Regions from separate parts of the Arthrobacter russicus genome, predicted to be linked through region 1. Evidence: riboswitches for the same ligand, from Rfam matches in the RefSeq annotation. Region 1 holds a riboswitch; the other holds the start of a gene.
What was found. A riboswitch is a leader RNA that binds a small molecule or an ion and turns the genes downstream of it on or off. The one in region 1 is predicted to bind S-adenosylmethionine.

Region 1 (7,706 bases):
GATATTGCTTTGGTGGGCATCGGAGCCACTGACCGGCACGGATCGGGGCAGATCTTCGAAGGCTGGATGACGCCGGAAATTTCAGCCGGATTATGGCGGGACGGTGCCGTGGGCCACCTCGTGGGTCATCATTTCGACATTTCCGGGAAGCATGTGGACAGTGCGCTATGCCGCCGGTTGATTTCGGTCTCGCCGGACAAACTGGCACAGATCAAAGAAGTGATCGCGGTAGCCTACGGGCAGAAAAAGGTCCGCGCGATTCTTGCCGCTTTGCGGGCCGGTCACCTGTCCACGTTGATCACGGACTTCGGCACCGCCCGTGCGGTCCTGGATCTGGACCGGCTGACCCCGGATCTGGACGGATCTCCGGGCGATCAATAAAGGGTCCGTAGAGCGTTCAACCGGTTCGGCTGACGGACCGTTCCAGGGATTTCCGGCTCGCGAACCAGACGATGCCGCCGATGATCGGCATGGCCAGGGCCAACAGTGCGCAAACGAGTTTCAGCGGAACCGTGAGCCGGCTGCGTGCAATGGAAACCAGCGTGACCACGAACCAGAGCAGCGTCGCCACGGCGAGCAGGACCAAGCCCGGATCCCACCAGATCGGGACGATCGGATTCGTTGCGCCCATCTGTTGATCCTCGCACGGGTCGGGGCGCTAGTCCAGGATCAGGTCTGCCCCTCCGGGGCCGTCGGGCTAGGCCAACGGCCGGCCGGGGCGGTCCAGAACCGTTTGCCCGGGATCGACCTGGCTCCACTGCTGGAACGGCGGCTCGAGTGCGAAATGCCCATTATTGCGGACCAACGCCCGGACTTCGGCGTTCTCCGGATTGTTGAGCGATTCGAAGTACTCCACCGACCAGTGGAACCAGCGCATGCAGAAGAGCCGCATGGTCAAACCGTGGGTGACCAGGAGTGTGTTCGGGGGATAGTCCGGGGCGCTCCAATGCCGGTAGAGGGTATCCAGGAAAGAGGAGACCCGATCGTAGACGTCGGAGCCCGACTCGCCTTCCCGGAAGCGGTAGAAAAAATGCCCATAGGCGTTCCGGAGCTCTTTTTGCGCCGCGATCTCCGCCGGGTTCTGGAAGTTCGCCCAGTCCTGTTCCCGCAGCCTCGGCTCCTCCAGGACCCGTTGCACGCTGTCGCCGAGATTGAGTGCGGCCAAGGTCTGGTAGGCGCGCAGATACGGCGAGACATAGACGCAGACCTTTTCGCCGTCGAGCCGTTGCCGGATGCTTTCCCCGGCCGCCTCGGCCTGGGCCAGGCCCACATCGGTCAACGGAATCCGGTAATCCGGCACCCGGTCGTAAATCGTCTGGTCCACATTGGCCGCGGACTGGCCGTGGCGCAACATCAGGATCTGGCGGGGCGCGGTCATGCACCGAGTCTAACCATTGCGCCGGCCCGGTCGGCCGGAGTGGTCGAATCGCCGGCTCCGGGGCAGGATGGGGGAATGGCGAATCCTCAGACTCCGATGCGGTCGGGCGCGGCACCCCGGCCCGCGCAACGCCGGCGATGGCACGTGGAGATCCTGATCGTGCTGGGGCTCTCCTTGGGGCAGTCCGCGGTGAACGCGGTGGTGAACCTGATCGACAACCTCAGCCGGGGTCCGATCGCGGAAGCCACCGCGACCTTGAACACCAGCCGGAACAGCCGCGAATATTTCGATCTCACCTACCAGCTGCTCGGCAACTTCTTCGCCTTGGTGCCGGTGGCCCTGGTGCTCTATCTGCTCTGGCAGCCCGGGCGCAGCAGCTTCGAACGGCTCGGCTTCGATTTCGCCAAGCCGGGGCGGGACCTGCTGTGGGGCTTCGGGCTGCTGGTTCTGATCGGGGCGCCGTCGTTGTTGCTCTACGCGGCGGGCCGTGGTTTGGGCGTGACCGCGCAAATCGTGCCCAATTCGCTCCAGGACTATTGGTGGACCGTGCCGGTGCTGATCATCTCGGCGCTGCGCAACGCGGTGGTCGAGGAGGTCATCGTGGTCGGTTACTTGCTGGACCGGCTGTCCGGATTGGGCTGGCGGATCTGGCCGGCGATCGTGGTCAGCGCATTGCTGCGCGGCAGCTACCACCTCTACCAGGGCTTCGGACCATTTTTGGGCAATGTCCTGATGGGGCTGATTTTCGGCTGGCTCTACTCCAAAACCAAACGGGTGATGCCCTTGGTCATCGCGCACAGCCTGCTGGACATCGCAGCCTTCACCTTCAGCCGGCAACTCGGCTTCGGCTGAGCCCCGGGCCGATCGGCCGGGTTCAGACCGTGACCGGGCCCCGGGCCGTGTCGAAAGTGACGCTCATGATGCCGGGCGTGCCGTGCGGTGCAATCCATTCCACGGCCACGTCCTCGAGCGGCTTGTCCACGCACTCGCCGAGCCATTCGGTCACCCGCTCCGCGGAACCGGCGATGGTCAGGCTGGCCAGCGAGACCGTCCCGGGTTCTGCCTGCGAAGGGTGCAAGGCGGGATCGCCTTCCCATTTGAGCAAGTAGGGGACCTGCGGATCGGCGATCAGGCCTTTGATGCCGATCTGCTGCCAGACGAGTTCCCGGCCGTCCGGGAACTTGCGGTTCCCGGGCACTGCGGATCGGCCCAGCCGGGCTTCGAACGGGGAGAGGTCTTCGACTTCCACGCACCAGCCCATCCATCCGCCACCGGCGCTCGACCGGGCACGGACCGCTTGGCCGAAGGGTGCTTTGTCCGAAGCCGGATGATCCAGGACCTCGACCACTTCGATGTAATGGCGGGCCGTCAACGGAATGATCATGTTCCTGGTGCCGAAGCGCGGATGGATGCCTCCGCGTACTGCTTTGACGCCCAGCGCAGCGGCAATCCGCTCGGTGGTGGCAGTCAGTCCGTCGGGGTCACAAGCGTAAGAAACGTGGTCCATGCGCATGCTCATATCCTTGCACTTTGTGACATCCGTCTCGACTTAGGGTGACCTAAGCAACAAGTCTGCGAAGGTCGCGGGTCAGCAGCGTCCCGCAAGCGGAATCGTCACACCCCGTCACGGACTTGAACTGGCCCCGGACGCCTGCGCAAACTGGATCCAGGTCACGAGTGCCAGCAATGTCTTGACCAGACGCCTGCCCCGGCTTGCTGGACGGCAACCCTCCACCGCGGCGGGGTGCCCCGGGTGAAGACCAGGCCCTGGCCATCCGGCCAAGGCAAACGCGGGTCGATGCATCGTACCCGGCTGTCCGGGCGGAGCTTGCCGACCGTACGGCCGACGCCGAACATCGGGCCCCTTCAGATTGAGGAGTGCCTTGTGAGCAATGGTTGGTCATTCGAAACCCGGCAGATCCACGTCGGCCAAACGCCTGATGCAGCGACTGGAGCACGGGCGCTGCCGATCTACCAGACCACGTCGTTCGTCTTCCCGAGCGCGCAAAGCGCCGCGGACCGCTTCGCCCTGGCTGAACTCGAGCCGATCTACACCAGGATCGGCAATCCCACCCAAGACGCCGTCGAGCAGCGGATCGCCAGCCTGGAAGGCGGCGTCGGGGCCTTGCTCCTGGCGTCCGGGCAGGCCGCCGCGACGCTCGCGGTGCTGAACATCGCCGAAGCCGGCGACCACATCGTCTCCAGCCCGAGCCTCTACGGCGGCACCTACAACCTGTTCGCCCACACGCTGAAGAAGTTCGGCGTCGAGGTGTCCTTCGTCGACGATCCGGACGACCTGGAACACTGGCGTGCCGCGGTGCGGCCCAATACCAAGCTGTTCTTCGGCGAAGTGGTTTCCAACCCGAGGCAGGACATCCTGGATCTGGAAGGGGTCAGCGCGGTCGCGCACGAAGCCGGGGTGCCGCTGATCGTGGACAACACCCTGGCCACGCCTTATCTGATCCGGCCGCTCGAGTGGGGCGCGGACATCGTGGTGCATTCGGCGACCAAGTACCTGGGCGGCCACGGCGCCGCGATCGCCGGTGTGATCGTGGACGGCGGACGTTTCGACTTCGGCAAGGACCCGGCGAAATTCCCGGGGCTGAATACCCCAGACGAGTCGTACCACGGTCTGGTGTTCGCCCGGGACCTGGGCGTGGGCAGCGCCTTGGGCGCCAACCTCGCGTACATCTTGAAGGCCCGGGTGCAGCTGTTGCGCGATTTGGGTTCGGCAGTGTCGCCGTTCAATGCCTTCCTGATCGCGCAGGGCCTGGAGACCTTGAGCTTGCGGGTCGAACGGCATGTGGCCAATGCGGTCCAGGTCGCACAATGGCTCAGCGAGCATCCTGCGGTGGAGTCGGTGGCCTACGCCGGGCTGCCGTCCAGCCCGTGGTACCAGCGGGGCCGCAAATACGGTCCGAACGGCACCGGTGCGGTGCTGGCTTTCCAGATCAGCGGCGGCGCGGAGGCCGGCAAGAAATTCGTGGACGGCCTCGAACTGCATTCGCATGTGGCCAACATCGGCGACGTCCGTTCCCTGGTGATCCATCCCGCGTCGACCACGCACTCGCAGCTGACCCCGGAACAACAGCTGGCCGCCGGGGTGAACCCGGGGCTGGTGCGGCTTTCCGTGGGTCTGGAGAACATCGTGGACATCCTGGCCGATCTGGAGGCCGGCTTCCGCGCGGCGAAGGGTTGAAACGCATGGTGACATCGGATCTGGAGACCGCAGCGGTGCCGGAGCTGCCGGCACGGCAACCCGCCGTCGCGCGCGGCGACGGGCTACTGCGCGACCGGCAGATCGGCAACCTCGGGCTGGAGAGCGGCCTTGAGCTCCCCGGGGTGCGGATCGCCTATGAAAGCTGGGGGCGGCTGAACCCGGATGCTTCCAATGCGGTGCTGATCCAGCACGCACTCACCGGAAGCACGCACGTGGCACGCGGCGACAGCGACGAAGCCGGTTGGTGGGACGGCTTGGTCGGTCCGGGGCAGGCGATCGACACGGAACGCTATTTCGTCGTGGCCGCCAACCTCCTGGGCGGCTGTTACGGCAGTACCGGGCCGTCCTCGATCGCGCCCGACGGCGCTCCCTGGGGTTCCAGATTCCCCTTCGTCACGCTGCGGGACAGTGTCCGGGCGGAGGCCCGGTTGGCCGATGAGCTGGGCATCGGGCACTGGCACGCCGTGGTCGGCGGATCGATGGGCGGGGCCCGGGCACTCGAATGGGCGGTGTCGTATCCGGAGCGGGTGCGGCACGCCGTAGTGCTGGCCTCGTGTGCGGCCAGCACCGCGGAGCAGATCGCCTTGGCCCAGGCGCAAGTTTTGGCCATCGAGCAAGACCCGGATTTCCGGGGCGGCGACTACTACGACGGACCGATTCCAGCGGCCGGGTTGGGGTTGGCCCGGCGGATTGCGCATATCTCCTACCGTTCGGAGGCGGAGCTCGGCCAGCGGTTCGGCCGATCGGCACAGCCCGGCGAAGCCCCGGTATCCAGCCGGCGCGGGCCCGGCCGCGGCGCGCAACGCTATCAAGTGGAGGGCTATTTGGACCACCAGGCCGCCAAACTGGTGCAACGTTTCGATGCGAACAGCTACATCGTCCTGACCGAGGCCCTGATGAGCCACGACGTGCGACGCGGCCGGGGCGATCTGCATTCCGCTCTGGCCAGGGCGGCCGGAGTCGGATTCACCGTTGCCGCGGTCAGTTCCGACCGGTTGTATTTGCCGGCACAGAGCGAGGAACTGGCCGCTGCGCTGCCGGAGCCGACGCCGGTGCACCGGATTGCATCCGACGTCGGCCACGACGCTTTCTTGCTCGAAATCGCGCAGATTTCTGCACTTCTAGGCGAGATTTTCACCTGATCCGAGTCCTTTGGGGCAAAGTTCCGCCGCCACGGCTCAGCACCGTACTGACGAACACCCCTGACAGATATGATGATCCGGTGACCAACCTACAAGTGCGCCGCCGCGGCCGGGTGCCCACCATCTCCCGGGAGTCAGTGGCCCGAGCCGCCATCGGCTTGGGCTTCGAAGATCTGACCATGTCCACGGTGGCGGCTTCTTTGGGGGTCAAGCACTCCTCGCTGTACCGGCATGTCGGCTCTCGCGACGACTTGGTGTCGATGGCCATCGATCTCATGGCTTCGGAAGCGAAATGGCCGACTCCGGGTGCGGACTGGCGGGAATACCTGGAAAAGTTCACCGACGTGATGTGGACCATGTACGAAGAGTTCCCGGGTGTGGCCCCGGAACTGCAGCGGCTGCCGGCACCGCCATCCAGTGTGGTCTACATCTTCGCGGCCAGCACCGAAGCGTTGATCGACTTCGGCTTCGACCCGGAATCCGCAGTGCTGATCGTGGACACGATCTCGGACCTGACCATCGACAGCTACATGAACGCCTACCGCTTGCGGATCAGCCGGATGAAGCCGCTCAAGCCCGAGGCGGTCTCCCAGACCAGGTTCGCGCAGAACCCGCCCGGGCCGCTGAACGTGAAGAACCCGGACGGCCTGGAGAAGTTGCTCAGCCTCGCCTTCGACACCGACGGCAAGGCCTGGTGGCTGCGCAAACGGGCTTTGCTGCTGGACGGGATTTCGGCCCGGCTCAGCAGCAACCCGCCGGGGTCCGAGTTCGTGCTCGGTGGCCCGACGGAAGCCGGCTGAAGAAAACCTCGGCGGATTTCCGCTAGTGGCCACTCCGGTCCACCGGGCCGAAAACCGGGCCCGGCGTCGGCCGTTTGGCGGTGATCCCGTCGCCGGAGGACTGATGGCGGATCCGACGCAGCACCCAGGGCACCAAGAATTCCCGGGCCCAGACCAGGTCTTCGCTGCGGGCTTCGCGCCAGGTTCGGTGCGGTGCCGCGGCGGGGTGCAACGGCTCCAGTTGGTGCGGCACATTGAGCGAGTCCAAGGCCATGATCGCGATCCGGTGATGGCCCAAGGGCGAAAAGTGCAAGCGGTCGTCATCCCACATCTGCGGGTCCGAAAGCTCACGGAGCGACCACATGTCGGCAATCACGGCATCATGGCGGGCCGCCACGGTCCGCAGATTCTCGTTGTAGACCGCGACCCGCCCCCGGACCAGGCCCAGCACCGGGGTGTCCCGGATGTCCGGGCCATTGAACAGCAGCACGGTGGCCCCGGAGGCCGACATCTTGCCGACCGCGGAATCCAGGGTTTCGGCCAGCGCATCGGGATCCGAACCAGGCCGGATCAAGTCGTTGCCGCCCGCGGAGATCGAGATCAGATCAGGTTTGAGCGCGAGCGCGGGTTCGAGTTGCTCGTCCAAGATCTGCTGCAGCAGGCGTCCTCGGATGGCGAGGTTCGCGTAGGCGAAGTCGTGGTGGCCTTTGTTCAGCTCTTCGGCCACGCGATCCGCCCAGCCCCGGGTGCCGCCCGGGTTTCCGGGCTCGGGGTCGCCGATTCCCTCAGTGAAGGAATCGCCCATGGCCACGTAGCGCATCCAGGGGTGCAGATCGGTTTCGGAAGGGGGTCCGGCATGTCCGGCCGGGCAGTGCTGATTCATCACCTTCCTATCCTGCGCCTGAGGCACCCGGTTACGCCAACGTAGGTTTGTCCGATCGGGCCGGGCGGTTCACCGGTTACTGTATGTGCTGGGAGGAATACCGACGAAGGAGGACCCATTGCGCTGCCGAGCCGACTCCGGCCGTCGCTCGCCGAGACGGACTTTGGGCCTGGTCTGCGCTCTGGCCGTGGTTGTCGGCCTCGCCGCCTGCCAGCTCACCGTGGCCGCGCCTGAAACGAGTTCCGACCGGGTGAGCAGCGCGCCGCCGTCGTACCCGGGACCGGTGGTCACGCCCGGCCATGAT
Region 2 (7,706 bases), 620 kb from region 1:
CGGATCGTGGATTTCCAGCGGGCCGTGCGTTGCGTCTCGGCAGCCCATGTGACACCTGCGGACCAAGGGATTGCGCTGATCGGGGTACTGCGGATGATCAGTGAAGCCGGCGAAGCCCGCGGATCGGATCTGGCCGAACAACTCGGCGTCGGCGCCTCGGTGCTGAGTCGGCAAGTTTCCGACCTGCACGCGGTCGGCCTGGTGGAGCGGCGTCCTGATCCGGACGACGGACGGGCGCAATTGATCACGCTTTCGGGCCGCGGCCGGGAGGAACTCGGCGTCGCCCAGGCGCGCCGGGCCGCGGTGATCGCCGAGGCGCTCGCCGGCTGGGCGGAAGACGAAGCGGCCCAGGCCGCTTCGTTGCTGGAAAAACTTGCTTCGACTTTTGACCATTCAATCCGCGCGAAGGCTGCTCGAAAGGCCGCCCGCGGGATCCCCATGCACACAGATTAGGAGCCGTCACGTGGCGAACCATTCAGCGGAGGCCGCGCCGGCGTCCGTCGGGATTCTTCCGAAAGCGGGCCAGGCGGCGCCGGCCGACTCGGCGCAGATGACGCACCGCCAGATCATGGAAGCATTGACCGGTTTGCTGGCCGCGTTCTTCACGGCGATTTTGAGCAGCACGATCGTGGCCAATGCTTTGCCCACCATCATGTCCGATTTGAAGGGCACGCAGACCGATTTCGCCTGGGTGGTCACTGCGGCGCTTCTGGCCAACGCGGCCACCACCCCGATTTGGGGCAAGCTGGCCGACTTGTTCAACAAGAAGCTCCTGGTGCAGCTGAGCATCGTGATCTTCGTCGTCGGATCCGTGCTGGCCGGACTGAGCCAGAGCATCCCGATGCTGCTCGCCGCCCGGGTGGTCCAAGGCGTGGCCCTGGGCGGATTGACCGCACTGGCCCAGGCGATCATCGGCACCATGATCGCGCCCCGGGAGCGTGGCCGGTACTCGGGCTACATGGGCGCCGTGATGGCGGTGGGCACGGCAGGCGGGCCGCTGCTGGGCGGGTTCATCGTGGACAGCACGCTCGGTTGGCGCTGGACCTTCTACATCTGCGTGCCGCTTGCCGTGATCGCCTTGGTCCTGTTGCAGAAGACGCTCAAGCTGGTGCACGTGCGTCGGGCGGCGAAGATCGACTGGGCCGGTTCGATCCTGCTGACCGCTGGCGTCTCGCTGATCCTGATCTGGATCTCCTTCGCCGGCAAGGCCGGATACTACGACTGGTGGTCGTGGCAGAGCGCCTTGATGGCCGGTGGGGGAGTGCTGCTCCTGGTCGTGATGCTCTTCGTCGAGTCCAAGGTCAGCCAGCCGATCATCCCGCTCAAGATCGTCACCCAGCGCACCACCGCATTGGCCATCGCGGCCTCGGTCGCCGTCGGTGTTGCGATGTTCGGTTCGTCCACGTTCCTGGGCCAGTACTTCCAGATTTCCCGCGGTGCGACGCCCACTGAGGCAGGCTTGCTCATGCTCCCGTTGATCGGCGGGAACCTGATCGGCTCGGTGGTTTCCGGCCAGTTGATCAGCCGCTTCGGCAAATGGAAGCGGTTCCTGGTCAGCGGGGGCGTGCTGCTGATCGGCGGACTGGGCCTGGCCGGGACCATCGACCACACCACGGATCTGACCTTGGTTGGGATCTTCATCTTCATTGTCGGCCTGGGCCTGGGGCTGATGCTGCAGAATCTGGTCCTGGCGGTGCAGAACACGGTGCGGGCCGAAGACATCGGTTCGGCGAGTTCTTCGGTGGCGTTCTTCCGGTCCTTCGGCGGCGCCGTCGGGGTCTCGGTGCTCGGTGCGGTTCTGGCCAACCGGGTCAGCAGTTTGTCCAGCGACGGACTGAGCAAGCTCGGGGTCCCCGCCTCGGCGCAGCAATCCGGCGGCAATCTCGATCTGGTGGACCTGCCGGCCCCGATCCGCGAGGTCATCCGAGCCGCCTACGGCGATGCCACGTCGCTGATTTTCACGATCTCGGCGATCATCGCGGTGGCCGCGTTGATTTCCGTGCTGTTCATCAAAGAGCGCGCCCTGCGCCGGACCGTGGAACTACAGGACGATCCGCAGCTCCCGAACCAGCAGGACGACATCGACCGCGAGTTCGCCGAGGTGCTCAACTCAGGGGTGAATGCTGCACCGGCCCAGCTGCCCGGCCGTTCCGGGGAAGCCGGAGTTGCGCGTCCGCTGCCGGCCCCGGGATTGCTGACCGCCACGACGGCGGAGCGCACTCCGGCTGAGCTGATGGCGCAGACGCAGCGGCTGCTGGCCGAACAGCAGCTCCAACTGAGCAGTGCGATGGCCGAGGTCCAGATGATCGCCGGCGAACAGCAGCGCTTGGCGGCAGCCCAATCCCAGGCGGCGCACGAGCTCCGCGAACTCCAGGAACGGTTGCAGCAGGAACGCCGGATCCAGGAAGCGGCGGCGCATTATCTGGCCAGCCGCGCAGCACCGGGCGGGCCAGCAGATTGAACCGGTAAGCTTCGGCCATGGCTGATCCGTATTTCATCTCGCGCACCCGATTCGTCCCGGCGCCGCCGGAACAGATTTTCGAACTGCTGGCGACCCCGGCGATGCACCCGCTGATCGACGGCTCGGATACCGTGACCGGGGTCCAGCCCAACGGGCCGGAGCGGCTCAGCGCGGGCGCGAAGTTCGGCATGGACATGAAAATCGGCGCACCCTACAAAATCATGAACTACGTGGTCGAGTTCGAAGAGGGGCGACGCTTGGGCTGGCGGCATTTCTACGGCCACGTCTGGCGTTACATCCTGGAACCGGCCGACGGCGGCACCCTGGTGACCGAAGAATGGGATGCCCACCGGATGCGGGGCCGGCTGGGCTTGCGGATCACCGGGTTCACCCGGCGCAACCCGGCGAACATCGAACGCACCCTGGAGAACCTGGCAGCGCACTTCAGCCCGGCCGACTGAATCCAGCCGGGCCGCACCGCGGCTATCCGGTCACCGTGCCGAACAGCAGCCCCAGGAGGTACGTCGCGACCGCCGCGCTGTACCCGATCAGCAGCTGGCGCAACCCACGGGCCAGCGGCGGTGCACCGGAGAGCAGGCCGACGACGGCGCCGGTGGCCAACAATGCCAGGCCGACCAAGACCGCCGAGACGATGATCGCGGTGAAGCCGCTCAACCCGAAGATGTACGGCAGAACCGGGATGATCGCTCCGGAGGCGAAGAAACAGAAGCTCGACGACGCGGCACCGAACGCGGTGCCGATGGTTTCGTGGGCGGGCGCTTCCGACTCGTCGTCGGGCTGCAGTGAGAAACTCGGATTGCAATCGCAATCGAAGGTGCCCATCCGTTCGGCCGCACGGTGCTCGGCTTCGGCCTGGCTCATCCCGCGGGCCCGGTAGACCAAGACCAGTTCATTGGCGTTGATGTCCAGTGCCTTGGCCGCAGTCAGCGTGATCCGGGTCGGCCGTGAAGCGTCGAGCAGCTCGCGTTGCGAGCGGACCGAGACGTATTCGCCGGCTCCCATGGAGAGCGCACCGGCCAGCAGCCCGGCAATGCCGGACAGCAGCACCAGATGGGTTTCGACCCCGGCTCCGGCCATGCCCATCACGAGGGAGAGATTGCTGACCAGGCCGTCATTGGCGCCGAAGACGGCGGCCCGGAAAGTGCCGGACAGGCGATTGCGGCCACGGGTCGCCAGACCGCGGACCACTTCTTCGTGGATGGCCTCGTCGGCGGCCATGGTCGCGGTCGCGTCCAAGTCCTTCGAGTACGGCGAATGCGATTCGGAACGTTGCGCCAGGGCGAGCACGAAGACCGAGCCGAGGTGCCGGGCCAGGAACCCCAGCATCCGGCTGTTCAGCGATGCCTTGCGGGTTTTTCCGGCGTGCTCGCCGAGAAGCCGGAGCCAATGCGCTTCATGGCGTTTTTCCGCTTCGGCGAGGGCCAGCAGGATGTCCCGTTCTTCGCCTTCGCGTTTGGTGGCCAGCGCCCGGTAGACCGCGGCTTCGGCCCGCTCGTCGGCCAGGTAGGTCTGCCAGCGGCGGATTTGGGCCGGAGTGGGTTCCGGCTCGGCTGCTGGTCCGGGGCTGGGTTGGGCTGGGTGTGCAGACACGTTCTCTCCTCGGGTCAGCCCTCACTTTAGCCGTTATCGGCCGGGAGAATCGGCTGGGATTCCTCAGCCGCAAGCTTCGGCGTGCCTCAACCTCGGTTGGACCTGCTGCCGGGGCTTCCAGATAGCGACCTGACATTTGGCTAGCGCTTTGTCGCGCAGCAGGCTATCCGAAGTGCGAGCGGCTATCCGAAACCGTGCTCAGCTCGGGGGCTTCGCCGCAGAGCGGGAAAACCCGTTCTTCGCCCGCCCGGCACCCGGTCCTAGCGACCGTGACCGTGAGCGTCGATTGCTCCGGATGCCAGCGGCTCGGCTGCACCGGATTGGCCAGCGCGCTGAGCAGCGCCGCCGGTTCGGCGACCCAGAAACTGCGCCATTCGCCGTCGTGCAGGAACGCGACGGTGCCGAGATTGACCTCGACGGCGGGGAGGACGACGCGGAAACCAGACACCGGCGTGCCTTTCGGAGGTGCTCTTACCCGCCGGGTTTGTCTCGCGGCCCGCCGGGTCGCTTCGTCATCCGAGCCACCCTTGAACATGGGGTTGGCGTGCGGCCAGTCGGAGCTTTGCCTGCCGGGCAGGACGACCGCATCTCATGAAGCACTTTCACCTTAGACCCGCGCCGCGCTGCAGCGCGCAATATTACGCCGGGTTTTTCCCGGTCGTCGCGGCGACGGCTTCCGGTTTGGCGACCGCGCCCTCCAAGCGCAGATTCCAGGCCCGGATCACCGGTTCCGGGGTGCGTGGCGTGGCCAAAGAGACCACGATGTAGACCAGCAGCGAAGCGCCCAGGCCGAAGTAGATCGGCTCATTTGCGTAGATGCCGTCCTCGCTGGGGATCGCACCGGTGGCGAAGAGCACCAGCAGCACGATGGTCACCACGGCTCCCACCGCCATCGAGGCGGCGGCAGCCACTCCGGTGCCGCGCTTCCAGGCCAGGCCGCCGATGATCGCCACGAGCAGCCCGCCGACCAGGATGTCGTAGGCGATGGTCAAGGCGGAGACCACGTCCTTGACCAGAACTGCGATCACGATCGCGAGCACGCCCAGGCCCAGCACCCAGAACCGGTTCGCCCGGACGTCGTGCTCGGGATTGGCTGAATCTTCGGTAGTGACCCGCTTGCCGAACCAGCTGGCCACGAAGGGCAGCACATCGGCCCGGGCCACGGTGGCGGCCGCGATGAGTGCACCGGAGGCGGTGGACATCATGGCGGCCACGGCGGCGGCAAGGACCAGCCCGCCCAGCCCGATCGGCAACAAGTTGGAGGCAACCTCGGCGTAGACCGCGTCCTTGCCGCCGGCTGCGATGTCGATGTCCGGCAGGGCCACCCGGGCGGCCATGCCGATCAGCGCGCCGGCCACGCCGTACAGGATGCAGTAGATGCCCGCGGTGGTGCCGCCCCAGCGGGCGACGGCGGGCGATTTCGCGGTGAACACACGCTGCCAGATGTCCTGGCCGATCAGCAGGCCGAGCGTGTAGACCACGAAATAGGTGATGATGGTCTGCACGCCGATGCCGTCGAGTTGGAAGAAGCTCTCCTTGACCCGGTCCCGGATCGAATCGAAGCCGCCCTGCTGGTTGGCCGCGGACAGGGCGAAGGGCAGCATCAGGCCGAAAACGCCGAGCGTCTTGATCACGAATTGCGCCATGTCGGCGAGGGTGATCGACCACATGCCGCCGATGGTCGAATAGACCAGCACGATCGCGCCGCCGACCGCGATCGCGGCCCAGCGCTCCCAACCGAAGAGCACCACGAAGACCGTGGCGTAGGCGCTGGTCGAGGTGGCGCAGAGCATCAGGGTGTAGGCCAGCATCACGATCGAGGAGGTTTGGGTGGCCTTGTGCCCGTAGCGCAGGCTCAGCATTTGGGAGACCGTGTAGATCTTCAGTTTCTGGATGGTTCCGGCGAATGCCAGGCTGAGCAGCAGCACGCCGACGCCGATCGCGACCACCAGCCAGAGGCCGGAGATGCCCTTGCTGTAACCCAGGCCCACGCCGCCCACGGTGGATGCGCCGCCGAGCACGACGGCGGCCATGGTCCCGGTGTAGAGCAGCGGACCCAGGCGGCGGCCAGCGACCAGGAAGTCGGCGTTGTTCTTGGTGCGGCTTTTACCCCAGAAGCCGAACAACAGCATGCCCAGCAAGTACGCGACCACAATGGCGATGTTGACGATGTTCTGCGCGTCCATGCGGGCCCCTAGCGAAGTGATCAAGCAGCAATGAAATTGCCTGATAGAAAACTAATGTTGCTTGGTAGGCTATTGTGTGATCCGGCTTACAGTCAAACGTTACGCGCGCCGTAGGATGCTTCGAGTGTAGTGGACGCAGACTGGACGGTACCAAAGACAACGGAGGGACGACGCGATGAAGGCATTGCCAGTGGAGCCGAACGCGGGCCCGGTGCAGATCGGCTCACGGATCCGGGCCGCCCGCCAAGCGCAGCGTTTCACGATTGAACAGGTCGCTGAGGCGAGCGGCCTGACCAAAGGCTTCCTGAGCCGGGTCGAACGGGATCTGACCTCGCCGTCGGTTGCTTCGTTGCTGGTCCTGTGCCAGGTGCTGTCGATCTCGATCGGCGATTTGTTCACCGTGCCCAGCACGCATCTGGTCCGGGCCGGTGAAGCGCCCAAGGTCTCGCTCGGCGGCGTCGGCATCGTGGAGCGGCTGCTGACCGAACGTTCCGAGCGCCGGTTGCAGGTGCTGCACGCCGAAATCGAGCCGTATGGCAAAGGCGAGGACGAGCTGTACACGGTCGACTGCGAGGTCGACGTGCTGCACATCATCGAAGGCGAGCTGACCCTGCGGTTCAGCAACGACAGCTACGATCTGCGCAGCGGCGACACGCTCTCCTTCCCGGGCCACGAGCCGCATTCCTGGACCAACCACTCGGCCAAGCCGGTTCGGGTGCTCTGGATCCTGGCCCCGGCAGCCTCGCGCTGAACCCGACGCCCCGGCTTGACCGGCCGCAACCGGCCGGCTCAGCCGAGCGCGGTGAGGGTCACCTCGGTCGCCTTGACGATCGCCTCCGCATTCCCATCGGTGTCCGGAGCGGCGTTGACGCCCCGGCTTAAGATCGCCAGCGTGACCGGCGGTTTGCCCTTCCGGAAGATGACGCCGACGTCGTTCATGGCGCCATAGCCGCCGGAGCCGGTCTTGTCCGCCAACTCGGCGTCCTTCGGGATCGCGGCACGCATCTTCTGTGCGGACGTGGTGTTGCGCAGCATCCAGGAACGCAGCATGGCTTGGCCGGTGAGATCGAGCCCGTTGCCCAAGAGCAGCGAGTTGTAGATTCCAGCGAGGTCTTTGGCGGTCGAAGTATCCCGGTCATCGCCTGGTTTGGCCTCGCTCATCTCCGGTTCGATGCGGTCCAAACGGGTGTTCGGGGCGCCCTTTGCCGCGGCGAAGGCGGTGACGGCTGAGGTTCCGCCGAGCTGCTCGATCAACAGGTTCGCCGTGGTGTTGTCGCTGTACCGTGCGGTGGCGTCGCACAGCTGGGTGATGGTCATGCTGCGGCCGGCGAACTTTTTCGCAATCGGCGCATAGTCGAGCAGTTTCGCCGGATCGACTGGCACCTCGGTCTCCCAATAGCCTTCGGAGTGCGCGTACTTGTCGATCAGTGCGGCGACCAGGATCGTTT

Region 2: it holds a riboswitch for S-adenosylmethionine, as region 1 does, so the genes downstream of both, JOE69_RS07205 (hypothetical protein) here and JOE69_RS04315 (bifunctional o-acetylhomoserine/o-acetylserine sulfhydrylase) in region 1, are expected to answer to the same signal.

What each region holds. Positions count from the first base shown of each region.
Region 1 is NZ_JAVDQF010000001.1:910,888-918,593, reverse strand. Features, by position in the region: gene JOE69_RS04340 (sugar-binding transcriptional regulator) at 1-381, shown strand, start outside; gene JOE69_RS04335 (hypothetical protein) at 398-631, opposite strand; gene JOE69_RS04330 (histidine phosphatase family protein) at 698-1,378, opposite strand; gene JOE69_RS04325 (CPBP family intramembrane glutamic endopeptidase) at 1,454-2,230, shown strand; gene JOE69_RS04320 (VOC family protein) at 2,253-2,897, opposite strand; SAM riboswitch class IV at 3,048-3,175, shown strand; gene JOE69_RS04315 (bifunctional o-acetylhomoserine/o-acetylserine sulfhydrylase) at 3,264-4,577, shown strand; gene metX (homoserine O-acetyltransferase MetX) at 4,583-5,740, shown strand; gene JOE69_RS04305 (TetR/AcrR family transcriptional regulator) at 5,821-6,540, shown strand; gene JOE69_RS04300 (SGNH/GDSL hydrolase family protein) at 6,563-7,402, opposite strand; gene JOE69_RS04295 (hypothetical protein) at 7,521-7,706, shown strand, end outside.
Region 2 is NZ_JAVDQF010000001.1:1,531,592-1,539,297, reverse strand. Features, by position in the region: gene JOE69_RS07225 (MarR family winged helix-turn-helix transcriptional regulator) at 1-453, shown strand, start outside; gene JOE69_RS07220 (MDR family MFS transporter) at 551-2,461, shown strand; gene JOE69_RS07215 (SRPBCC family protein) at 2,479-2,922, shown strand; gene JOE69_RS07210 (VIT1/CCC1 transporter family protein) at 2,945-4,072, opposite strand; gene JOE69_RS07205 (hypothetical protein) at 4,236-4,520, opposite strand; SAM riboswitch class IV at 4,535-4,669, opposite strand; gene JOE69_RS07200 (sodium:solute symporter family protein) at 4,711-6,258, opposite strand; gene JOE69_RS07195 (cupin domain-containing protein) at 6,434-7,009, shown strand; gene bla (class A beta-lactamase) at 7,048-7,706, opposite strand, start outside.